Regions from separate parts of the Tistlia sp. genome, predicted to be linked through region 2. Evidence: riboswitches for the same ligand, from Rfam matches in the RefSeq annotation. Region 2 holds a riboswitch; the other holds the start of a gene.
The links. Region 2 has a riboswitch for thiamine pyrophosphate ahead of WD341_RS07925 (ABC transporter substrate-binding protein). Riboswitches for the same ligand answer to the same signal wherever they lie in the genome.
Positions count from the first base shown of each region.

Region 1: another riboswitch for thiamine pyrophosphate. It lies ahead of WD341_RS06600 (TRAP transporter substrate-binding protein); the one in region 2 lies ahead of WD341_RS07925 (ABC transporter substrate-binding protein).

Region 1 is NZ_JBBDQW010000025.1:101,713-113,475, forward strand. Features, by position in the region: gene WD341_RS06550 (xanthine dehydrogenase family protein molybdopterin-binding subunit) at 1-316, shown strand, start outside; gene WD341_RS06555 (DUF1127 domain-containing protein) at 437-658, opposite strand; gene WD341_RS06560 (transcriptional regulator GcvA) at 826-1,809, shown strand; gene argE (acetylornithine deacetylase) at 1,945-3,108, shown strand; gene WD341_RS06570 (AbrB family transcriptional regulator) at 3,111-4,187, shown strand; gene WD341_RS06575 (SDR family NAD(P)-dependent oxidoreductase) at 4,221-5,036, opposite strand; gene WD341_RS06580 (PaaI family thioesterase) at 5,170-5,607, shown strand; gene WD341_RS06585 (Na/Pi cotransporter family protein) at 5,785-7,458, shown strand; gene thiE (thiamine phosphate synthase) at 7,464-8,150, opposite strand; gene thiM (hydroxyethylthiazole kinase) at 8,153-8,986, opposite strand; gene WD341_RS06600 (TRAP transporter substrate-binding protein) at 8,998-10,113, opposite strand; TPP riboswitch at 10,178-10,296, opposite strand; gene WD341_RS06605 (multidrug effflux MFS transporter) at 10,327-11,535, opposite strand; gene WD341_RS06610 (hypothetical protein) at 11,705-11,763, opposite strand, start outside.
Region 2 is NZ_JBBDQW010000031.1:7,532-19,294, forward strand. Features, by position in the region: gene argJ (bifunctional glutamate N-acetyltransferase/amino-acid acetyltransferase ArgJ) at 1-582, opposite strand, end outside; gene WD341_RS07890 (peptidylprolyl isomerase) at 637-1,530, opposite strand; gene secA (preprotein translocase subunit SecA) at 1,843-4,617, shown strand; gene WD341_RS07900 (lipid kinase) at 4,646-5,506, shown strand; gene WD341_RS07905 (hypothetical protein) at 5,571-6,038, shown strand; gene WD341_RS07910 (hypothetical protein) at 6,137-6,325, shown strand; gene WD341_RS07915 (acetyl-CoA carboxylase carboxyltransferase subunit alpha) at 6,401-7,357, opposite strand; gene WD341_RS07920 (hypothetical protein) at 7,569-7,946, opposite strand; TPP riboswitch at 8,130-8,243, shown strand; gene WD341_RS07925 (ABC transporter substrate-binding protein) at 8,325-9,299, shown strand; gene WD341_RS07930 (DUF2474 family protein) at 9,307-9,420, opposite strand; gene cydB (cytochrome d ubiquinol oxidase subunit II) at 9,431-10,438, opposite strand; gene WD341_RS07940 (cytochrome ubiquinol oxidase subunit I) at 10,451-11,763, opposite strand, start outside.

The sequences.
Region 1 (11,763 bases), on a different contig from region 2:
GGAGATCGGCGAGATCCTCTCGGAGGCGGTGCGCTACGACCCCGAAAGCGGGCAGCTCCTGTCGGGCTCGCTGCTGGACTATGCGCTGCCCCGGGCCGACGAAATGCCGACGCTGGCTCTCGCCTTCGCGCCGACCGAGAGTCCGAACAGCCTGATCGGTGCCAAGGGCGTCGGCGAGCTGCCCTCGATCGGCGCCCCCGGGCCGATCCTCAACGCCGTGCTCGATGCCCTGCGCGAGTCCGGCGTCGAGCATCTCGACCCGCCGCTGACGCCGGAGGTCGTCTGGCGGGCGCTGCACGGAAGGGCGCAGGGCTGAAAGGCCCCATAAACGGCAAGGGCGAGCGTCCCGCAGGCGCCCGCCCTTGTTTTTCCCCCGTCCTTCCGGTGACCGCGCCAGTCCGTACCGGCAACCGGATCGCTCGTCGCATGCGATGGGCTAGATGCGCCAGAACGGCTTGCTGGATTCGCGCACGGCGTCGGCGCGGCTGAGGCCGATGTCGCGCAGCAGGTGCTCGTCGAAGCCGCTCAACCGCTCGCGCTGCTCCCAGCGCTCCTGCCACTGGAACAGCAGTTCGACGAGGCCGGCGATCCGCGACGACAGCGAGCGGGCCGCAGGGGCCGGGACCGCAGCCGACTTGTGCAGTTCGATGGTCGTCATGATAGATCTCCTCATCTCGAAGCGGCGCCGGCCGCTTGGCCGTACCGCCGTCCATGAGGGATAATCTGGCGAAACCGGCCGGAACCGGCAAACGACCTTATCTCATCGTTCCCATTAGGCATTCTAATGCACTACGCTTTGCCGCCGCGCTATTCAGGGAGCCTCCCATGGCTCGCCGTCTGCCGCCGCTGAACGCCCTGCGCGCCTTCGAGGCGGCGGCGCGCCACCTGTCCTTCACCAAGGCCGCCGAGGAGCTGAACGTCACCCAGGCGGCGATCAGCCATCAGGTCAAGGCGCTGGAGGAGCACATCGGCGCGCCGCTGTTCCGCCGACTCAACCGCGCGCTCGCGCTGACCGAGCCCGGCCGGGTCTATCTGCCCCTGCTGTCCGAGGCCTTCGACCTGATCGACGCCGGGACGCGCCGGGTCCGGGCCCGCGACCTCTCCGGACCGCTGCGCATCTCGGTGCTGCCCTCCTTCGCCGGGGTCTGGCTGCTGCCGCGGCTGCGCCGCTTCCGCGAGCAGCATCCCGACATCGACGTGCTGGTCCAGGCCGACGACCGGCTGGTCGACTTCGCCCACGAGGACATCGACCTCGGGGTGCGCTACGGCTTCGGCAACTATCCCGGCCTGCGCTGCGACTACCTGATGGGCGACGAGATCTTTCCGGTCTGCGCGCCGGGCCTGGTCGAGGGCGATCCGCCGCTGCGGCGCCCGGAGGACCTGCGCCACCACACCCTGGTCCACGACGAGGTCAGCCGCACCGACGACAGTCCCGACTGGCGGATCTGGCTGCGCGCCGCCGGCCTGGAGGATTCCGGCATCGATCCCGACCGCGGGCCCGGCTATTCGGACATGTGGATGGTGCTGACCGCCGCGGCCGCCGGCGAGGGCGTCGCGCTCGGCCGCAAGACGCTCGCCGCCGACTTCCTCAAGGACGGCCGCCTGACCGCGCCCTTCGGGCCGCGCCTCAAGACGCGCCTGGCCTACTGGGTGGTCTCGGCGCGCCCGGCCGACGAGTGGCCCAAGGTCCGCGCCTTCCGCGAGTGGCTGCTCGCCGAGGCCCAGGCCGAGGAGACCCGCCCCGACCTGCTGCAGCCGCCCGAGGCCCAGGGGGCAACGCCCGAGGAACCGGCGGCAAGGCCGGAGTGAGGTCGGGGTGGCACAGCCCCTTCGCCGCAGCCCGGCCCCTTCGCCGCAGCCCGGCCCTGCGCGCCGGGGTCTAACGGCGGCGCCCGGGCTGTGCTATGCCCCACCCTTGTCTTCCAGACCGCGAGCGAGCCCAGCATGACCCGTCCGTCCGACGCCAGCGTCGAGATGATCCGTCGCCTGATCGGTTTCGATACGACCAGCCGCAATTCGAACCTCGAGCTGATCCACTGGATCCGCGACTACCTGAAGGACCTCGGGGCCGACTCGGAGCTGGTCTACAACGACGAGCGGACCAAGGCGAACCTCTACGCCACCCTGGGTCCGACCGACCGGCCGGGCATCGCGCTCTCGGGCCACACGGACGTGGTGCCGATCGACGGCCAGGACTGGACCGTCGATCCCTGGCGGGTCTCCGAGGCCGACGGCAAGCTGTTCGGCCGCGGCACCTGCGACATGAAATCCTTCGTCGCGATCTGCCTCGCCTACGCGCCGCGCTTCGCCGCGGCCGAGCTGAGCGAGCCGGTGCACCTCGCCTTCTCCTATGACGAGGAGATCGGCTGCGTCGGCGTGCGCCCGCTGCTCGCGCACCTCGCCGGCAAGCCGATCCGCCCGCGCATGGCGATCATCGGCGAGCCGACCGACATGAAGGTGGTCAACGCCCACAAGGGCAAGCTCAGCCACACCTGCCGGGTGCGCGGCTTCGAGTGCCACTCCTCGCTGGCGCCGACCGGCGTCAACGCCATCGAGTACGCGACGCGCCTGATCGGCAAGCTGATCGAGATGGCCGAGGACAAGGCGAAGAACGGGCCCTTCGACGCCGACTACGACGTGCCCCACACGACGATCCACACGGGCCTCATCCAGGGCGGCACCGCGCTCAACATCGTGCCCCGGGACTGCGCCTTCGACTTCGAGTTCCGTAACCTGCCGGTCGACGACCCCGACGCCCTGATGAGGCAGGTCACCGACTACGCCGAACAGGTCCTGGTGCCGAAGATGCAGGCGATCCGGCCGAACACCGGCATCGAGTTCGAGTTCTACTCCGCCTTCGCCGGTCTCGACACGCCCGCCGACCACGAGGTCGTGCAGCTCGCCAAGGCGCTCACCGGCGGCAACAGCACCGCCAAGGTCGCCTTCGGCACCGAGGCCGGGCTGATCTCCCAGGCCGGCATCCCCTCGGTGGTCTGCGGCCCGGGCTCGATCGACCAGGCGCACAAGCCCGACGAGTTCGTCGCCCTGGAGCAGCTGGCGCTCTGCGAGCGCTTCATGGAGCGGCTGATCGAGCGCCTCGCCGCCTGACGGTGGCTCGCCTGCCCCGGCTTCCCGGCTGGCCGCGGCTGTCCGCCATCGCCCTGGCACTCACGCTCGGCGGGCTCGGCGGCTGGGCGGCGAACCTGCTGCACCTGCCGCTGGCCTGGATGATCGGCGCCATGCTGGCGACTTCGGTCGCCGCGCTGGCCGGCGCGCCGATCGCGATGGCGGCGCCGCTGCGCACCCTCATGATCGCCGTGCTCGGCGTCATGCTGGGCAGCGGCTTCACGCCGGAGATCCTGGCCTCGGCCGGCACCTGGGCGCCGAGCCTCGCCGCCATCGCGCTCTACGTCGCGGCCTGCGGCCTGGCTGGCCTCCTCTACTTCCGCCTGCTGTGCAACTACGACCCGGTGACCGCCTACTTCGCGGCGATGCCCGGCGGCCTGTCGGAGATGGTCCTGGTCGGCACCGAGATGGGCGGCGACGGGCGCATCATCTCGCTGATCCACGCGACGCGGATCATGCTCGTGGTCCTGGCCATCCCCTTCGCCTTCACCCTCGGCGGCGGGCTCGATCTCGGCGACCGTCCGGCCATGGGCCCGGCGCTGCTCGACCTGAGCGCGGTCGACTACGCCTTCCTCGGACTGAGCGGCCTGGTGGGCTTCCTCGTCGCGCGCTGGTTCAAGGTGCCGGCCGCCGCCGTGGTCGGGCCGATGGTCGCCTCCGCGCTGGTGCATCTCGCCGGCATGACCACGGCCAAGCCGCCGGCCGAGATCGTCGCCTGCGCCCAGGTCGCGGTCGGGACGGCACTGGGCGCGCGCTTCGCCGGCACGCCGCTGCGGCTGATCGGCCGGGCCCTGGTCGCCTCGCTCGGCGTGACCGCGCTGCTGGTCGCCATCACCGTCGCCTTCGCCCTCGGCCTGCACGCGGCGACGGGCCTGCCGACCGGCCCGCTGGTGCTCGCCTTCGCGCCGGGCGGCCTCGCCGAGATGAGCCTGATCGCCATCGCCCTCGGCGCCGACGCCGCCTTCGTCGCGATCCACCACATCGTGCGCATCTTCCTGATCGTCGTGCTGGCGCCCCTGGCGTTCAGACTGCTCGGGCGCCCGGGTGCCGGCCGGCCCTGACGCGCGGCCCGGGATAGCGCCTTCACGCCCCGGCTACACGCACTTGGCGGTCATGCCGCCGTCGACGATCAGCTCGGTGGCGGTCACGTACTTCGCCTCGTCGGAGGCGAGGAACAGGGAGGCGTAGGCCACGTCCCAGGCGTCGCCCATCTTGCCGGTCGGGCACTGGGCGTCGCGGATCTCGATCATCCTGTCGACGTCGCCGCCGGCATAGGCCTCCTTGAGCGGCTCGCGGATCATCGGCGTGTTCATCAGTCCGGGCAGCACCGCGTTGGCGCGGATGCCCTTCTTCGCGTACTGCAGCGCGACCGAGCGCACGAAGGGGATGATGGCGCCCTTGCTGGCATTGTAGGCGATGTAGGGCACGCCGATGTCCCGGATCCCGGCGATCGAGGAGATGGCGACGAGGGCGCCGCCGCGGCCGGTCGCCTCGAACTGCCGCTCCATGACCGGCAGCACGTGCTTGCAGGTCAGGAACAGGCTGGTCAGGTTGACGTCGAGCACCCGGCGCCAGGTCTCCTCGCTGGCCTCGACCGGCCCGCCGAGGCCGAGGATACCGACGTTGAACTGCAGCACGTCGACGCCGCCCCAGGCCGCCACGCAGTCCTCGACGAGAGCCTGGACCTGATCCGACTTGGTGACGTCGGCGGTGACGGCCCGGGCGGTGCCGCCCTCGCCCTCGATCAGGCCCACGGTCTCGGCCGCCGCCTCGGCCTTGACGTCGACGCAGAGCACCCGCGCGCCCTCGCGCGCGAACAGCACCGCCGCCGCCTTGCCGTTGCCCCAGCCGGGGCCCGAGGAGCCCGCCCCGATCACGATCGCCCGCTTGCCTTGCAGCCGTCCGGCCATGTCGCTTCCTCCTCCTTGGGTCGGCCGCCAGCTATAGCGGAGGCCCGCGCAGCGGAAAAGCGCGGCCGGAGCATGCCCGGGGCGGCCGCGCCGGGACTGGACAGACTCCGCTGCAGCGCACAACCTGCGGCCGATGGACCAGACAGCGATCGACCCGCACGGCCTGTCGGGCGGCTTCCGCGACCTCGTCGGCTACCGCCTGCTGCGCTGGGAGGAGGGCTACGCCGAGGTCGGGCTGCTGCTGGAGGCGCACCACAGGAACCGCACGGGGGTGCTGCACGGCGGCGTCCTGGCGACGCTGATCGATGCCGCCTGCGGCTACGCCGGGACCTGGTGCTCGGTGCCGGCCAACGCGCGCCGGGCCTTCACCCTGTCGCTGACCAGCCAGTTCATCGCCGCCGGCCAGATCGGCGAGCGGATCCTGGCCAAGGCGACGCGCACCGGCGGCGGCCGGACCATCTACTTCTCGAGCGCCGAGGTGTTCGGCGAGGACGGCCGCCTGATCGGCCGCGGCGACGGCACCTTCCGTCTGAAGCGCGGCAGCGAGACGCTCGAGGGCGCGCCCGCCTAGGGGCCGGGACCGCCGGCCGCCGGTTCGCAAGAGAGCGAAAGCTGGCCTTCGCCGGCTGCCTGCCCTAGCGTCGGGGTCGGCTGTACAGCAGGAGGCGGCTCCAATGGCGATCGACACGCCCGGACTCCGCCCGGCAGGGCGACAGATGACGACTCGGCGCTCCGGAAGCCACCGCGCGTGATCGAGACCCTGGCCCAGATCCTCGCCGGCCTCGGCCTGTTCTTCGCCGGCTTGGAGCTGCTGTCGGCGAACCTGAGAGGGATGACCAGCCGCCGCTTCCAGCGCGCCGTCGGCGGCTGGACCGCAACCCCCGGCAAGGGCTTCGCCTGGGGCGCGTTGGCCGGCGCCCTGACCCAGAGTTCGGCCGTCGTCACCTTCATCGTCGTCGGCCTCCTGGTCGCCGGCATGACGGTCGTGGTGCGCGGCCTGCCGCTCATCGTCGGCTCGAACCTCGGCGCCGGAGCGCTGCTGTTCATCGTGTCCCTCGACTTCGGGCCCGCGGTCCTGGTGCTCACGGGACTCGTCGGGCTCGGCGTCACGATCGAGCGTCTCAGGCCCTGGCGCCAGGGCCTCTGGGCGCTGTTCGGCATCGCCTTGCTGTTCGTCGGGCTGAGCCTGCTGAAGGAAGGGACCGCGCCCCTGGCCGACAGCGAGACCGTCCGCAGCCTGCTGGAATCGACGGCAGGCTCCCATCTGCTCGCCTTCCTGATCGGCGCGGTGCTGACGGTCGTCGTCAATTCCTCGGTCGCGATCGGCGTCCTCTCCATGTCGCTGATGGCCAGCGGCGTCCTCTCGTTCGAGACCACGGCCATGGTGATCTACGGCACCAACCTGGGGTCGAGCGCCACGACCTACCTGCTGTCCATGAAGCTGCGCGGCGAGGCCCGCCAGCTCGCGATGTATCAGGTCGCCTTCAACGTCGTGGGCTGCCTGGTCTTCCTGCCCCTGTTCTTCATCGAGACCATGACGTCGCTGCCGCTGTCGCTCGCGCTCCTCGAATGGCTGAGCGACGACCCCGCGACCCGCGTCGCCTGGGCCTACTTGCTGTTCAACGCCAGCGCGGCGCTTCTGCTGATGCCGACGCTCGGCCCCTCGGCCCGACTGCTCGGACGCCTCTGGCCGCGCACACCGGCAGAGGACCTGGCGCGGCCCGCGTTCATCGGCGACTTCGCTCTTCAAGATCCGGACCTCGCGATCGAGCTGACGGCGCGCGAGCATCACAGGATCTTCCAGGCCGTCGCCGACCTGCTCGCCCCGCTGGCGGAGGCGGGGGCGGGTCCGGCGCAGGGGGCCCGGCCCGCGGATGCCGAAGCGCCGCGCGCGCTGCTGCGCGCGACCGACGGCTTCCTGGAGGACCTCGGCCGCCTCACCATGAGCGCCGGCCAGCTCGGGCGGTACTACCGTCGGATCGAGGCGCAGCGGCACCTCGAAAGCCTGACGGACGACGTCGCTCGCTTCACCGCGACGGTCGAGAAGCTGCTGGCCAGCGACGGCGGGCGGCACCTCGGCCAGCTGCTCGGCGACTCGCTGCATGCCATTCTCCACACCTGCGCGGAGGCCCTGGCCCGCGAGGCCACGGCCGAGGACCGCGCCTTCGCGCTCGACGTGACCACGGACCGCGGACCGGCGATCCGCAGCGTCCGCGAGAGCTACCTCGGCGAGCGCAGCGAAACCGACGACGCGGAGCAGGCGGCGACGATGCTGGCCGGCATCTCGCTGTTCGAGCGGGTGATCTGGCAGGCGCACGCGCTGGTCGCACAGCAGGCCGAGGAAGCCGAGGACGGCGCCCAGGAGAGCCTGCGCGCCGCGCCCTCGGCATCCGCGGCGGCGTCGGCCGGCACCCAGGCTTGACGGAGTCAGCGGCGGCCGGGCCGGCTCGTCGAGGCGCCGCGGCCTGGCCGCCGAGTCTCAGCCACCGCCTCGACCAGCTCGCGCGTGGCGGCCGCCGGGTCCTGCGCGCCGGCGATCGCGGAGACCACGGCGACGCCATCGGCGCCGGCGCCGAGCGGCACCGGCACCCGCTGGGCGGTCAGGCCGCCGATGGCGACGATCGGCAGCGCGCTGGCCCGGCGGATCAGCGCGATGCCCTCGGCACCGCCGGCGGGCCGGGCGTCGGCCTTGCTGTTCGTCGCGAAGACCGGGCCGACGCCGAGATAGTCGACGCAGCCCGGCTCCAGGCCGGCGAGCTGCTCGGGCGCATGGACCGACAGGCCGAGCAGGCGCCCCGGGCCGATCGCCGCGCGCGCCGCGCCGGCGTCCAGGTCCTCCTGGCCGACGTGCAGGCCGTCGGCGTCGAGCGCGACCGCGGCCTCGACCCGGTCGTTGACGATGAAGGGCACGCCGGCCTCGCGGCAGAGCGCCTTGAGCTCGCGGCCGAGGGCCAGGAAGGCCCCGCTCGAGGCCTCCTTGTCGCGCAGCTGGACGAGCGTCACGCCGCCGCGCAGCGCCGCCGCGACGACCTCCGCGACCGGCCGGCCGCGGCAGTCGCCCGGCCCGACGACCAGGTAGACCGAGAGGTCGAAGGGCGCGCGCAGGGCCGGCATGCTCAAGCGACCGCCTCCTCGATCCTGGCCGCCAGGTCGAGCTCCTCGGGCGACAGGCCGTAGAGCCGGTCGAGATAGGCGACGCGCAGGGAGCCGGGGCCCGTCGCCTGCCCGGCCGCCTGCTCGCCGGCGACGCCGACCAGCGCCAGCGCATGGACCGTGGCCAGGAAGGCGTCGGGTTGGACCGCCAGGCAGGCGCCTGTCACGGCGGTCAGCGAGCAGCCGAGCGCGGTGACCCGGGTCATCATGGCGTGGCCGTTGGCGACCGTGGCGATGCGCCGCCCGTCGGTCACCCGGTCGACCTCGCCGGTGACCGCGACGACGCAGTCGAGACGCCGGGCCAGGACGTCGGCGGCCTCGGCCGCACTCTCGACCGAATCGGAGGCGTCGACGCCCTTGCCGGCGCTGCCGATGCCCTGCCCGGCGAGGCCGGCCAGAGCGCGGATCTCCGAGGCGTTGCCGCGCACGACGGTCGGGCCGAGGGCGGACAGGCGGCGGCCGTTATCGCGCCGGAAGGCGGTGGCGCCGACCCCGACCGGGTCGAGCACCCAGGGCTTGCCGAGCCGCCGCGCCTCGCCCGCCGCCAGCTCGGCGGCGGCGACCCAGGCCGGCGAGAAGGTGCCGATGTTGAGCGTCAGGGCGGCGGCCAGGGCGACGACCTCGGCGACCTCCTCGCGGGCGTGAGCCATCAGCGGCGAGGCGCCGATCGCGAGCAGGGCGTTGGCGGCCAGGTCCATGGCGACGAAGTTGGTGATGTTGTGGACCAGGGGCTCCTGGTGACGGATTGCCGCCAGCGTGGCGCCGGGAGCCTTGAGGGCGGAGCCTTGGGCGGTCATGGCGATCTCCTTCACGAGGCGAGCTGGGCGCCGAGCAGGGCGTGGCGGCTGACCCGGCCCCAGGCGATTGAGGCCTCGCGCGCCGCCCGCCAGGACTCCAGGATGCGCCCGAACAGGGGGTCGCCGTCGGCGACGCGGTCGAGCACGTCCTCGGACTCGCGGCGCGCCGCCTGCAGCAGGTCGGCCGGGAATTGCAGCAGCTCGGTGCCGCCGGCCTCAAGGCGCTGCAGCGCCTGGGCGTTGAACCACTCGGCCTCGGCGAGACCGCGATTGTTCTCGGCCTCGCAGGCGATCTCGACCAGGCTGCGCAGGTCGTCGGGCAGCGCCTCGAGGGCCGCGCGGTTGACCAGTGCCTCGGCGCTGCCGTTCGGCTCGTGGAAGCCCGGCCAGTAGTAGTAGGGCGCGGCCCGGTCCAGCCCCAGGGCGACGTCGCTCCAGGGGCCGAGGAACTCGGCGGCGTCGATCACGCCGGTCTGCAGGGCGGTGAAGATCTCGCCCGGCGGCAGCGACAGCGGCGCCGCGCCGAGCCGGCGCAGGATCTCGCCGCCGAGGCCGGGCATGCGGATCTTCAGGCCCTTGACGTCCTCCAGGCCGTCGATGCGCCGGCGGTACCAGCCGCCCATCTGGAAGCCCGAGTTGCCGGCCAGGTAGGGCTTGACGCCGAAGCGGCCGTAGAGCTCGTCCCAGAGCTCCTGCCCGCCGCCGTAGTAGATCCAGGCGTTGTGCGCCTCCGGCATCAGGCCGAAGGGCGCCGCCGTGAAGACCGGCGCGATCGCCATCTTGCCGGCCCAGAACAGCGAGGCGGTATGGCCGAGCTCGGCGGTGCCCGAGGCGACCGCGTCGAAGACCTCGAAGGCCGGCACCAGCTCGCCGGCACCGAAGACCTCGACGGTAAGGCGGCCGCCGCTGCCCCGGGTGATGCGCTCGGCGAGGCGCGCCGCCGTCGTGCCCGGCCCCGGTGCTCCGGCCGGCCAGGAGGTGACGAGCTTCCAGGCGCGCGGCACCTGCGCGCGGACCGCGGGCGCGGCCAGGCCCGCGGCCCCCAGGGCGGCCCCCAGGGCGGCACCGGCTGCGGCGCCGGCACCCAGCAGGCGGCGTCGGGAGAGGTGGGAAGGGCTTGCTGTCATCGTCGGCTCCTCGCGTGTCGTCGCGGCGGGGCCGTCGGCGCGTCGAGACTCCGGAAAGCGGGAGCAACGGAGGCGTCGGCGACTCCCTGCGCTGGCATGATCCAGATCAGGTTCGGTGGGTCTGCTCTCAGCCTCCCCCGCGCACGCCGCAGCGCCGCCGGGAAGACACCCCAGGCCTAACGCTTCCGAAGATGGCGATCCGGCAAGCTGCTGTCAAAGGGGACGGCCCGCCGCCCCCGCCCCCGTCCCGCCGCGGCCGTGCAGCAGGGTGCGGTAGATCGCCAGCGCCAACAGCGCCGAGAGCAGCATGACGCCGGCCATCGCCACGGCCGCCGGCAGGGGGCCGATCAGCAGGGCCACCAAGCCGCCGGCGGCGGCGCCCGCCAGCATCTGCAGCGAGCGCATCATTCCCGAGGCGGCGCCGGCCATGTGCGGCAGCGGCTGGATCGCGGCGTGGGTGATGTTCGGCGCCATCAGGCCGAAGGCGAAGACCATGCCGAAGATGCAGGGCACCAGCACCCCGATCGAGAGCCAGCCGCCCAGGGCGGCGCCCAGGGCGACGCCGGAGCAGGCCGCGGAGCCGGCGAGGCAAAGCACGGTCAGCCGCCGCGTCGGGATGCCGAGCCCGCTGATCCGGGCCGAGAGCAGGGAGCCGAGGATCAGGCCGAAGGAGGTCACGGCGAAGATCGCCGAGAACCAGAACTCCGAGAGGCCGAGGTCCTCGATCACCACGGTCGCCGAGCCCGAGATGTAGGCGAAGAGCGCGGCGAAGCCGAAGGCGAAGACCAGGGTATAGCCGAGAAATTCGCGCGAACCCAGCACCGACAGGTAGTTGCGCAGCAGCTGCCCCGGGTTCAGCGGCTGGCGGCGCTCGACCGGCAGGGTCTCGGCGAAGAGCAGGACCACCGTCGTCGCCATCAGCGCGCCCCATCCGGCCTGCAAGGCGTAGACCGCCCGCCAGCCGCCGGCCAGCATGACCAGGCTGCCGAGCGCCGGCGCGACCAGCGGCGCGACGCCGATCATCGCGGTGATCTGCGACAGCCGCCGGCGCGCCGAGGCGCCCTCGAAGACGTCGCGCACGATAGCCAGCGGCAGCACCACGCCGAGACCGGCCACCGTGCCCTGGACGAAGCGCGCCAGGAGCAGCGTCAGGAAGGTCGGCGCCGCGGCGCAGGCGAGCGACGCCAGGGAGAAGGCCAGCAACGCACCGAGCAGCGCGGGACGACGCCCGAAACGGTCGGCCAGCGGGCCGCCGACCAGCGGCGCGATCAGGAAGCCCGTGACGAAGAGGCTGAGGGTCAGGGCGCCCTGGCCGCTCGGCTCGCCGAAGCTCGCCTCGATTGCCGGTATCGCCGGCAGGTTCATGTCGATCGAAATCGGCGGCAGCGCCGACAGCGAGGCAAGCAGTGCCGTGTAGCCCAACGAGCTCGGTTTCAGCGCCCGCGGGCCCCCTGCACAGCCAAGAATGCGATGGCCGCCGGCCGCCACCCGATGGCGCAGACAGCCCGCCATGCTGCATCGCAATAGGAGTCTAGCGGCGCGCGCGGCCGAAGGCGACCGGGCTATCGGTCATGGCTGCCGCGGGGGGTGCTCAGCGGAACGCGAAGAACCAGAGCAGGACGGCGCCGAGCGCCACGACGCCGAGCGGCA
Region 2 (11,763 bases):
CGCCATGTCGGGCGCGATCATCCCCGAGCCCTTGGCGATGCCGACCAGCGTGACCTCGGTCTCGCCGATCCGGGCGGTGCGCACGGCGCCCTTGGCGAAGGTGTCGGTGGTCATGATCGCCCGCGCCGCGCGGTCCCAGCCGTCGCCGCCCAGCTGCCCCTTCAGCGCCCCCAGGTGGCTGGCGATGCGCTCGTCCGGTAGCGGCTCGCCGATGACGCCGGTCGAGGCGACGTAGAGCTGCTCGCGGCGCCCGCCCAGGGTCTCGGCCAGGGCCCCGAGCAGGCGCTCGACCGAGGCCATGCCGCGCGCGCCGGTGAAGGCGTTGGCGTTGCCGGCGTTGACCAGCAGGCCGAGCGCGGCGGCGCCGCCGGCCAGGGCCTCGCGGCACCAGAGCACGGGGGCGCTGGCAGTCAGCGAGCGGGTCAGCACGCCGGCCGCCGTGGTGCCCGGCCGGAAGCGCAGCAGCAGCAGGTCGTCGCGACCCTTGTAGCGGATCCCGGTGGCGGCCGTGGCGATCTCGACGCCGGCGACCGGCGGCAGCTCGGGGAAGCGCTCCGGCGCAAGCGGCGAGACCTTGCTCATGACGACGTCCTTGCTGTGGCTTGCACGCGCAGCCCTGCGGCCGGCTGCCCCGGACTACTCGGCCTTCGGCTCCTCGGCCGCGGGCTCCTCGGCCCCCGGCTGGGCCGCCGCATCCGGCGCCGCCGGCTGCATGATCTCGACGCTGGCCTCCTCGCGCAGGGCCTTGACCTGCTCGTCGATGACGCCGCGCGCGACCTGCTCGCGCAGCTCGGCCTCGACCTCCTCGAGGCTCGGCGCCGGCGCCTCGCGGCGGTCCTCGGCCAGGATCACGTGCCAGCCGAACTGGGTTTCGACCGGCTCGCGGGTGTAGTCGCCGGTCTCCAGCTCGAAGGCGGCCTCGGAGAAGGGCGCCACCATCTGGTCCCTGGCGAACCAGCCGAGGTCGCCGCCCTGGGGTCCCGAGGGGCCGGTCGAGCGCTCGGTGGCGAGCTGCTGGAACTCCGCGCCCTCCTCGAGCTCGGCGATGACCGCCTCGGCTTCCTCCTTGGTTTCCAGCAGGATGTGCCGGGCCTTGACCTGCTCGGCTGCCGGGTTCTCGGCAAGGTAGGCCTGGTAGGCGTCCTGCAGCTTCTCCTCGGTCAGCGCCTCCTCGATCTGGTCCTCCAGGTAGACGCGGCGCACGGCGTCCGCCTCGGCCTCGGCGACCAGGGCGCGGACGCGCTCGTCCTCGGCGACGCCGGCGTCGCGGGCGGCCTGGGTCAGCAGGGTCAGATCGACCAGGCGCTCGATCAGGGCCGGGAACAGCATGCCGACCTGGGCCTGCATCTGCGCAGGCAGGTCCTGGGCCGAGCGCAGCACGTCGGACTGGCGCAGCTCCTGCCCGTTGACCACGGCGACCACGGGGTCCTCGCCGGTCGCGGCGGCACCGTCCTGCGCGGCGGCGAGCTGCGGGACGGCCAGGAGGGCGAGCCCGAACAGCGCGGGGGCGAGCCAGGGGAAGCGGGGCATGGGGGAATCCTTTCGAGCGGGCCGGCTCCGGCAGGAGACGGGATAGGGTCGTGGCGACCGCGGGCCTCGGCGCCGGCCCATCGACTGGACGGGGCCGCCACGCTGCATCGGCGGCACTATGCAGATAACGGGCCGGCGAACAAGGGCAGGCGGCGCTGGGATAGCCGCCCCGAAGGCATGCGCGAGGCTCGGCCGGGGGCTTCGGCTCGGGGCGTTTCGTTGACAGGCCCGGTCGGGAGCCATATCTGTGACCCCGCAGGACTGGCGCCCTTCCGAGGGCGGCCGGCCCACGCCCCGTGCCCCGAGGACTTCATGATCGGCTCCATCGCAAAGCGGCTGTTCGGTTCAGCCAACGACCGCTTCGTCAAATCGCTTCGGCCCCTGGTGCTTCAGATCAACGCCCTGGAGCCCGAGGTCGAGAAGCTCTCGGACGAGGACCTGCGGGCCCGCACGCCGGCCTTCCGGGCACGGCTCGAGGCCGGAGAGAGCCTGGACGACCTGCTGCCCGAAGCCTTCGCCACGGTACGCGAGGCGGCCCGGCGCACCCTCGGCCAGCGCCACTACGACGTCCAGCTCGTCGGCGGCATCGTCCTCCATCGCGGCATGATCGCCGAGATGAAGACCGGCGAGGGCAAGACCCTGGTCGCGACCCTGGCGGTCTACCTCAACGCCCTGGCCGGCAAGGGCGTGCACGTGGTCACCGTCAACGACTACCTGGCCCAGCGCGATTCCCAGTGGATGGGCCGGATCTACGAGTTCCTGGGCCTCAGCGTCGGCTGCATCGTCCACGCCCTGCCCGACGAGGCCCGCCGGTTCGAGTACGCCAAGGACGTCACCTACGGCACGAACAACGAGTTCGGCTTCGACTACCTGCGCGACAACATGAAGTTCCGCCTGGAGGACATGGTCCAGCGCGAGTTCTGCTACGCCATCGTCGACGAGGTCGATTCGATCCTGGTCGACGAGGCGCGCACGCCGCTGATCATCTCCGGGCCGGCCGAGGATTCCTCCGAGCTCTACCGCCAGGTCAACGCGCTGCTGCCGGGCCTGGTCGAGGAGGACTACGAGAAGGACGAGAAGCAGCGCTCCGTGACCCTGACCGAGGCCGGCGTCGAGCACATCGAGGCGCTGCTCGCCGAGGCCGGCCTGCTCAACGAGGGCACGCTCTACGACATCGCCAACGTCGGGGTGCTGCATCACGTCAACCAGGCGCTGCGCGCCCACAAGCTGTTCTCCCGGGACACCGACTACCTGGTCAAGGACGACAAGGTGGTCATCGTCGACGAGTTCACCGGCCGCGCGATGGAGGGCCGGCGCTACTCGGAAGGCCTGCACCAGGCCCTCGAGGCCAAGGAAGGCGTCACGATCCAGCAGGAGAACCAGACGCTCGCCTCCATCACCTTCCAGAATTACTTCCGGCTCTATCCGAAGCTCGCCGGCATGACCGGCACGGCGATGACCGAGGCGGAGGAGCTCGCCGACATCTATCGGCTCGAGGTCATCGAGATCCCGACCAACGTGCCGGTCGCGCGCCTCGACTACGACGACGAGGTCTACCGCTCGGTCACCGAGAAGTTCGACGCCATCGTGGCGCAGATCGAGGAATGCCGGCAGCGACAGCAGCCGGTACTGGTCGGCACCGTCTCGATCGAGAAGTCGGAGATGCTGGCCGCCCTGCTGCAGAAGAAGCAGATCCCGCACCACGTGCTGAACGCGCGCCAGCACGAGCAGGAGGCCTTCGTCATCGCCCAGGCCGGCCAGCCGGGCGCGGTGACCATCGCGACCAACATGGCCGGCCGCGGCACCGACATCCAGCTCGGCGGCAACGCCGACATGCGGCTTGCCCAGGAGATCCCCGCCGAGGCCGACGAGGCGACGCGCGAGGCAGCCGCCGCGGCGATCCACGCCGAGATCGAGGCCGCCAAGCAGGTCGTCAAGCAGGCCGGCGGCCTGTTCGTCCTGGCTACCGAGCGCCATGAGAGCCGGCGCATCGACAATCAGCTGCGCGGCCGCTCGGGCCGCCAGGGCGATCCCGGCGCCTCGAAGTTCTTCCTGTCCCTCGAAGACGACCTGATGCGGATCTTCGGCTCGGACCGCATGGAGGGCGTGCTGCGCCGCCTCGGCCTGCAGGAGGGCGAGGCGATCGTCCACCCCTGGGTCAACAAGGCCCTGGAAAAGGCGCAGTCGAAGGTCGAGGCGCGCAACTTCGAGATCCGCAAGAACCTGCTGAAGTTCGACAACGTGATGAACGACCAGCGCAAGGTCGTCTACGAGCAGCGCAAGGAGCTGATGCTCGCCGAGGACGTCAAGGACACCATCGTTTCGATGCGCGAGGAAGTGCTGGGCGACGTCGTGACGCGCTGCATCCCGGCCAAGGCCTACGCCGAGCAGTGGGACGTCGCCGGCCTGCACGAGGAGGCGCTGCGCCTGTTCGGGCTCGACCTTCCGGTCTCCGAGTGGGCCAAGGAAGAGGGCATCGCCGACGAGGAGATCCGCCAGCGCATGATCCAAGAGGTCGAGCGCAAGATGGCGGCCAAGGAGGTCAACTTCGGCCCCCAGCTGATGCGCCTGGCCGAGAAGCAGATCCTGCTGAACGTGCTCGACCGCCAGTGGAAGGACCACCTGCTCAGCCTCGATCACCTGCGCCACGGCATCGGCCTGCGCGCCTACGCCCAGCGCGATCCGCTGAACGAGTACAAGAAGGAGGCCTTCGACCTCTTCGAGAACATGCTGGTGCGGGTGCGCGAGGAGACCACCGCCCTGCTCAGCCACATCGCGATCCGCACCCAGGACCCGGCCGCCGTGACGCCGCAGCGGCCGCCCCAGGAGATGCACGAGACGCGCGAGGATCCGGCGCTGCGCCCGGGGCCGGGAGAGCGCGAGCCCGAGTTGGTCGGCGCCGGTGCGCCGCTGCGCGAGGGCGGCGCCCAGGCCGCGGCCCAACCGGCGCGCCGGCCGGTCCAGAAGCCCGCGGCCAGCGCCGTCGATCCCGGCGATCCGGCGACCTGGGGCAAGGTCCAGCGCAACGCCCCCTGCCCCTGCGGCTCGGGCAAGAAATTCAAGCATTGCCACGGCAAGCTCGCCTGAGCCCCCGCGACCGACCGGGTGAACCGCCATGCGCTGCCTGGTCCTGATCAATCCGAACAGCGGCCGAGCCGCGGAAGCCGAGGACGCCGTTCGCTCGCTCGAGGCCGCAGGCCTCGATACCGAGATCGAGCGGCCGGAAGGTGAGGTCGCGGCGCGCAAGGTGATCGAGCGGCGCGCCAACGAGTTCGACGCCCTGGTCGTGGCCGGCGGCGACGGCACCTTCCACGGCCTCGCGGAGAGCCTGGTCGCCGCCGGCAAGCCGCTCGGCATCCTGCCCCTCGGCACCGCCAACGACCTCGCCCGCGCCCTGCACATTCCCGACGACCTCGAGCGGGCCGCCCAGGTGATCGCGGCCGGCAAGCGCCAGCGGATCGACCTCGGGCGCGCCGGCAGGACGCTGTTCTTCAATGTCGCGACCATCGGCCTGGGCGCCGAGGTGCCGCGCTTCCACAGCGGCGAGCGCAAGCGCCGCCTCGGCCTGCTGAGCTACCCGGTCAGCCTGTGGCTGGCCTGGCAGCAGAACCGCTCGTTCCGCGCCCGGATCCGCTGCGACCGCGAGACCGCGCGCGGCCGCTTCATCCACATCGCGGTCGGCAACGGCCCGAACTTCGGCGGCGGCCTGGTCGTCGACGAGGACTGCCGGATCGACGACGAGACGCTCTACCTCTACGCCATCAAGCCGGTCGGCTTCTGGCGGATGCTGCGGCTCGCGCCCTGGATCCGCGCCGGGCAGCTGCGGCCCTGGCCGGAAGTCCTGACGCTGCGCGGCAAGCGGATCACGATCGCGACGCCGATGCGCCGCCGGATCAACCTCGACGGCGAGATAGCGGGGCACACGCCCTGCACCTTCACCGTCGAGGCGAAGGTGCTTGAGGTCTTTGTACCTTGAACTCACCTATAGCCCTTCGCCCCGGCGTCGCGCCGGGGACCGGGAGTCGGACGAGGCCGAGGCGATGAGTACGATCAAGGACGAATGGACCGTTGCGCTGGAGGATGTCGCGCGCGCCCTGCACGGGGCGATCGAGGTGCTGAAGCGGGTCGGCACGGGGCTCGACGACACGCTGCTCGACGCCGACGCCCTGGCCGACGCGCCGCAGCAGCACGAGCGGCTGCTCCAGCAGCTCGAGGCGATGATCCGCAGCCACGGCGAGCTGCCCGACGACTTCGACCCGGAGCGCGACCTCGCGCGCGACGCCCTGGCCTCGCTGCGCGAGACCTTCTCGACCAACAGCACGGTCGAGATCCTGCGCGAGGCGGAGGAGGCCGAGGAGGCCCTGGTCGCCGCCGCCGCGGAGGCGCTGTCGCTGGAGGAGATCGGGCCGGAGACCGAGGAGCTGCTCGGCGGCCTCGGCCGGCTCGCGGTCGAGACCGGCAGCGACCTTGCCCGCCTGCGCCTCGCGGCCATCCTGACCTGGGCCTGACCTGGGCCTGACCCGGGACTTGGCGTGACCGGGGCCTGGAACCAACCGGGCTCGGGGCTCGTCTTGCCTCCGGCAGGCACCTACCGGGAGACCTCACCGTGAACCTCAAGGCCGCAGCGCTGGCCGGCGGCTCCGTCGCCGTCTTCTTCTACGTTCTCTGGGCCTTCGGCGGCTTCGTCGGCGCCGTCTACTGGGCGATCCAGGAGAGCCTCCTGAACGTTGTGCTCAGCATCTTCATCCCGCTCTACGGCGGGCTCTCGGTGATCTACGACCTGATCTTCGGATAGCCGCCCCGTGGGTAGCTGGCCCGGGCTCGGCGCCTTCACGTCCCTCGACAGGCTCCGGACGTGGGGCGCAGAGCCTCAGCCCAGGCCCTTCTGGCCCATCGCCAGGAACTTGTCGCGGCGCTGGACCCTGAGCGTGCCGCCATCGAGTCGGCGCAGGGCGTGCAGCGCCTCCTCGATGGCGTCGCCGACCGCGGTCATGGTCTTGCCGCGCCCGCGGTGGGCGGCGCCCAGCGGCTCGGGCACGATCTGGTCGATGACGCCGAGCCGCTCCAGATCCTGGGCGGTCAGGCGCAGCGCCTCGGCGGCCTCCTGGTTCTGCTCGGCCGAGCGCCAGAGGATCGAGGCGCAGCCTTCCGGACTGATCACCGAGTAGATCGAGTGCTCCAGCATGATCACGCGGTTGGCGGTGGCGAGAGCGATCGCCCCGCCCGAGCCGCCCTCGCCGATCACCGTCGCGATCACCGGCACCCTGAGCTGCAGGCTGAGCTCGATGCAGCGCGCGATCGCCTCGGCCTGGCCGCGCTCCTCGGCGCCGATGCCGGGATAGGCGCCGGCGGTGTCGACGAAGGTCAGCAGCGGCAGCCTGAAGCGCTCGGCGAACAGCATCAGGCGCTGCGCCTTGCGGTAGCCCTCGGGCCGCGGCATGCCGAAGTTGTGGGTCACGCGGCTCTGCATGTCGTGGCCCTTCTCCTGGCCGAGTACGACGCAGGAGTGGCCCCGGAAGCGGCCGAGGCCGCCGAGGATCGCCTTGTCCTCGCTGTACAGGCGGTCGCCGGCGAGCGGCACGAAGTCCTCGACCAGCGCGGCCAGGTAGTCGGCCGAGTGCGGCCGCTCCGGATGGCGCGCGACCTGGCATTTCTGCCAGGCCGAAAGCTTGGTGTAGGTCTGGCGCAGCAGGCGCTCCGCCTTGCCCTGGAGGCGCGCGACCTCGTCGGCGATGTTGAGCTCGCCGGCGTCCGAGAGGTGGCGCAGCTCTTCGATCTTGCCTTCGAGCTCGGCGATCGGCTTTTCGAAATCGAGATAATGGCGCATGGCGGAGCCCGACATAGCACAGCCCAGGGCGGTGTCACACCGCTTCCATGGCTCTACGCCAGATACAACGGCCAACCGGGGAATGGGAAGGCGTGTGGGCGCTGCCACATGAGCAGTCGCCGGTCAATCTCCGAACGTCTGCGATCTCCGATTCCAGAGCAGTCGCAACGCGAGATCAGTTTGGTCGAGGAGGTCTTTCACAGGGCGCGCCTTAGGTGTCCTCCATGCCCTGCACTCTCTCAAGAAGATCTCGCAATGTGATTTCCCCCCAGTCCTTTACTACCTCCCGCCCCTCCAGTGTGATGCCGCACTCATCCAGGATCTCCATCGTCACCGTTTCCCCAAATGTCCTCTTGAATATTTCTGCAACGTCATTCTTAGTGAGACTCAGCGTCATAAAGTAATCGCCGTTCAGTACGACTTTCCTACCCCAGCATACAGAAAGTTCGTCCCCGTCAAAATCCGTCTGCTGCTGCTCCATCGATATTCGAATTTTACCGGCCTGCACGTGCTTCGCATCCTCCACCTTGAACGAAGCGAGACGGTTCTGCCCCATGTCACGATTCCAGCCTCTTGCGCTCACCTTCACTGGAACATCCTCTCAAAGTACATTGTTGCTGAGCATGTGTCTGAGTATATGCCCATAAGCACAGCTTGTAAAGAGTTTTACTCACAGTGATAGCTTTGGGCCGAATTTAAATCAGCACATCTTGCTGTGCCGAGGGTCGCCAGCACCCTTGTCTAAAGTCCGGTTACTAGGCATGCTGCGCCTCGCTGTTCCTAGGGGTGTCCTCGCATGCGAGGGCTGAGAGTCCGCCGGCCGTGGCGGTGACCCTTAGAACCTGATCCGGGTCATGCCGGCGCAGGGAAGGAACCGGAAATCGGCCTCCGGCGACGATGTCGCGCCCCCGCCCGTTTCCGTCTTTCCCCGTCGCCCCGCCCAACGAGACGACGGAGGACATATCCCATGAGAGCTCTCGCCCTTGCCCGGGCCTTGCTTGCCAGGTGCCTGCTGGCCGCCCTGTTGCTGTTGGCCGGCGCCGCTTCCCACTCCGCCCGCGCCGACGAGACCGGCTACCGCGTGCTGCTCGACTGGTTCCTCAACCCCGACCACGCGCCGCTGGTGGTGGCGCTGCAGAAGGGCTTCTTCGAGGAGGCAGGCCTGGCGGTCGAGCTGCTCGAGCCGGCGGACCCCAACGACCCGCCCAAGCTGGTCGCCGCCGGTCGGGCCGAGGTCGCGGTCAGCTACCAGCCGATGCTGCACATCCAGGTCGGCGCCGGCCTGCCGCTAACGCGCATCGGCACGCTCGTCGCGACGCCGCTCAACACCCTGCTGGTCCTGGCCGACGGCCCGATCGAGACGCTCGCCGACCTGAAGGGCAAGCGGGTCGGCTACTCGGTCGGCGGGTTCGAGGAGGCGCTGCTGGCGGCGATGCTGGCGCCGCACGGCCTCGGGCTCGAGGACATCGAGCTGATCAACGTCAACTTCGCCCTCGGACAGTCCCTGCTGGCCGGGCAGACCGACGCGGTGATCGGCGCCTACCGCAACTTCGAGAAGCACCAGCTGCGCCTGGCCGGCGGCGCCGGCCGCTTCTTCTACGTCGAGGAGGAGGGCGTGCCCGCCTATGACGAGCTGATCCTGGTGGCGCGCAGCGACGTCCAGCCCGACCCGCGCGACGCCGCCTTCCTGGGCGCCCTGGAGCGCGGCGTGCAATACCTGATCAACCACCCCGAGGAGAGCTGGGAGCTGTTCGTCGCCTACAAGGAGGATCTCGACGACGAGCTCAATCGCCTGGCCTGGACCGACACCCTGCCGCGCTTCGCCCTGCGCCCGGCGGCCGGCGACGCCGGCCGCTACCGCCGCTTCGCCCGGTTCCTGCAGGACCAGGGCGTGGTCGGCGCGCTGCCGCCGGTGGAGAGCTATCTGCGCATGCCGGAGTGAGGGCGGCTCAGAAGAAGGGCGCGATCAGCGCACGCAGGCCGTAGGCCAGAGCCGCCACCGCCAGCACGCCGGCGCACCACAGGCCGAGGAACCAGAGCAGCCGGCGCCCGCGCTCGCTCATCGCCGGCGCCTCAGTGGTAGCCCTCGTCGCGGACCTTGCCGCGGAACACCCAGTAGCTCCAGGCCGAGTAGGCCAGGATCACCGGGATCATCACGGCGAAGCCGACCAGGGAGAAGATCTGTGTCGAGACCGGCGCCGCGGCCTCCCAGATGTCGACCTCGCGCGGGATCGCGTAGGGCCAGAGCGAGACGCCGAGGCCCAGGAAGCCGAGCAGGAACAGCACGGCGGCGCTGACGTAGGGCCAGACCTCGCTGCCGCGCGCCAGGGCCAGCCAGTGGAAGATCGCCACCGCCAGCACGGCGACCGGCACCGGCCAGAGGAAGGCGATGTTCGGCCAGCCGAACCAGCGGTCGGCGACCGCCGGGTCGCTGAGCGGCATCCACAGGCTGACAACCGCCATGGCGAGCAGCACGACCGGCAGCAGCAGGGCCGACCAGCGCCGCGCCCGCGCCTGCAGGGCGCCCTCGGTCTTGAGGATCGTCCAGCCAGCGCCGAGCAGCCCGTAGCCGAACACCAGCGCCAGGCCGACGAACAGCGGGAAGGGCGCCAGCCAGTCGAAGGTGCCGCCGGCGTAGACGCCGTCCTCGACAGGGATCCCGCGCACGAAGCCGCCGAGCACGACGCCCTGGGCGAAGGTCGCGATCGCCGAGCCGAAAAAGAAGGCGCCGGACCAGAAGCCCTTGCGCCGGGTCGAGCGGAAGCGGAACTCGAAGGCGACGCCCCGGAACACCAGGGCCAGCAGCATGGTGACCAGCGGCAGGTAGAAGGCCGGCAGCACCACAGAGTAAACCAGAGGGAAGGCCGCCAGCAGGCCCGCGCCGCCGAGCACCAGCCAGGTCTCGTTGCCGTCCCACACCGGCGCCACGGAGTTCATCATGCGGTCGCGCTCGAGCTCGTCGCCGGCGAAGGGGTACAGGATGCCGATGCCGAGATCGAAGCCGTCGGCCAGGACGTAGACCATCACGCCGAACACGATGACTCCGGCCCAGAGCATCGGCAGCAGCGTGTCGATATCCATTCCAGCCCCCTCCTACTCGCGCGGCAGGCGCATGCCCGGCGCATCGACGTGCTCGGCCGGCGGCTCCGACCAGGCCGGCCCCTGCCCCGCAATTCGTCCCAGGTACCAGGTGCCGGCCCCGAAGACGCCGAGGTAGACGACGACGAAGGCGGCCAGCGAGGCCGCCACGCTGCCCCCGGAAAGCGGCGCCAATGCGTCGGCGGTGCGCAGCAGGCCGTAGACGACCCAGGGCTGCCGTCCGACCTCGGTGGTGATCCAGCCGGCCAGAATCGCGATCAGGCCGAGCGGCGAGCCGGCCAGCGCCAGCCAGAGGAACCAGCGCGTGTCGTAGAGCCGGCGCCGGAAGTAGAGGAAGGCGCCGACGAGCCCGATTCCGAGTATCGCGAGACCGCAGGCGACCATCACCCGGAACGACCAGAAGACGATCGCGACCGGCGGGCGCTCGTCCGCCGGCCAGGACTTCAGCCCGCGCACCTCACCGTCCCAGGAGTGGGTCAGGATCAGCGAGCCGAGCTTCGGGATCGCGAGCTCGAAGCGGTTGCTCTCGCTCCGCTCGTCGGGAAGCGCGAAGAGGACCAGGGGCGCGCCCGGGCGCGTCTCCCAGTGACCCTCCATGGCCGCGACCTTGACCGGCTGGTGCTCCAGCGTGTTGAGGCCGTGGAGGTCGCCGGCGACGATCTGGAGCGGCGCCACCACGGCGACGAACAACACCGACATGGCGAGCATGGTACGCGTGCGCGTCTCCTCGCGCCCCTTGAGCAGGTGCCAGGCGCCGATGCCGCCGACCAGCAGGCCGGTCGAGAGGTAGGCGGCCAGGATCATGTGGACCAGCCGGTAGGGAAAGGAGGGGTTGAAGATCGCGGCCAGCCAGTCGGTCGGGCGGAAGTAGCCGTCGACCAGCTCGAATCCCGCCGGCGTCTGCATCCAGGAGTTCGCCGAGAGGATCCAGAAGGACGAGATCAGGGTGCCGACGGCGACCATGCAGGTTGCCAGGAAATGCAGTCGCGGGCCGACCCGATCCCAGCCGAACAGCATGACTCCGAGAAAGCCGGCTTCCAGGAAGAAGGCGGTCAGCACCTCGTAGGCCAGCAGCGGCCCCAGGATGTTGCCGGCCGCCTGGGACAGGCCCGACCAGTTGGTGCCGATCTGGTAGCTGAGCACGACGCCCGAGACCACGCCCATGCCGAAGCAGACCGCGAAGAGCTTGCTGAAGAAGCGATAGAGGTCGCGAAAGCGCGCCTCGCCGGTGCGCAGCCAGAGCAGCTCGAGCAGGGCGAGGTAGCTGGCGAGGCCGATCGTGATCGCCGGGAAGACGATGTGGAAGG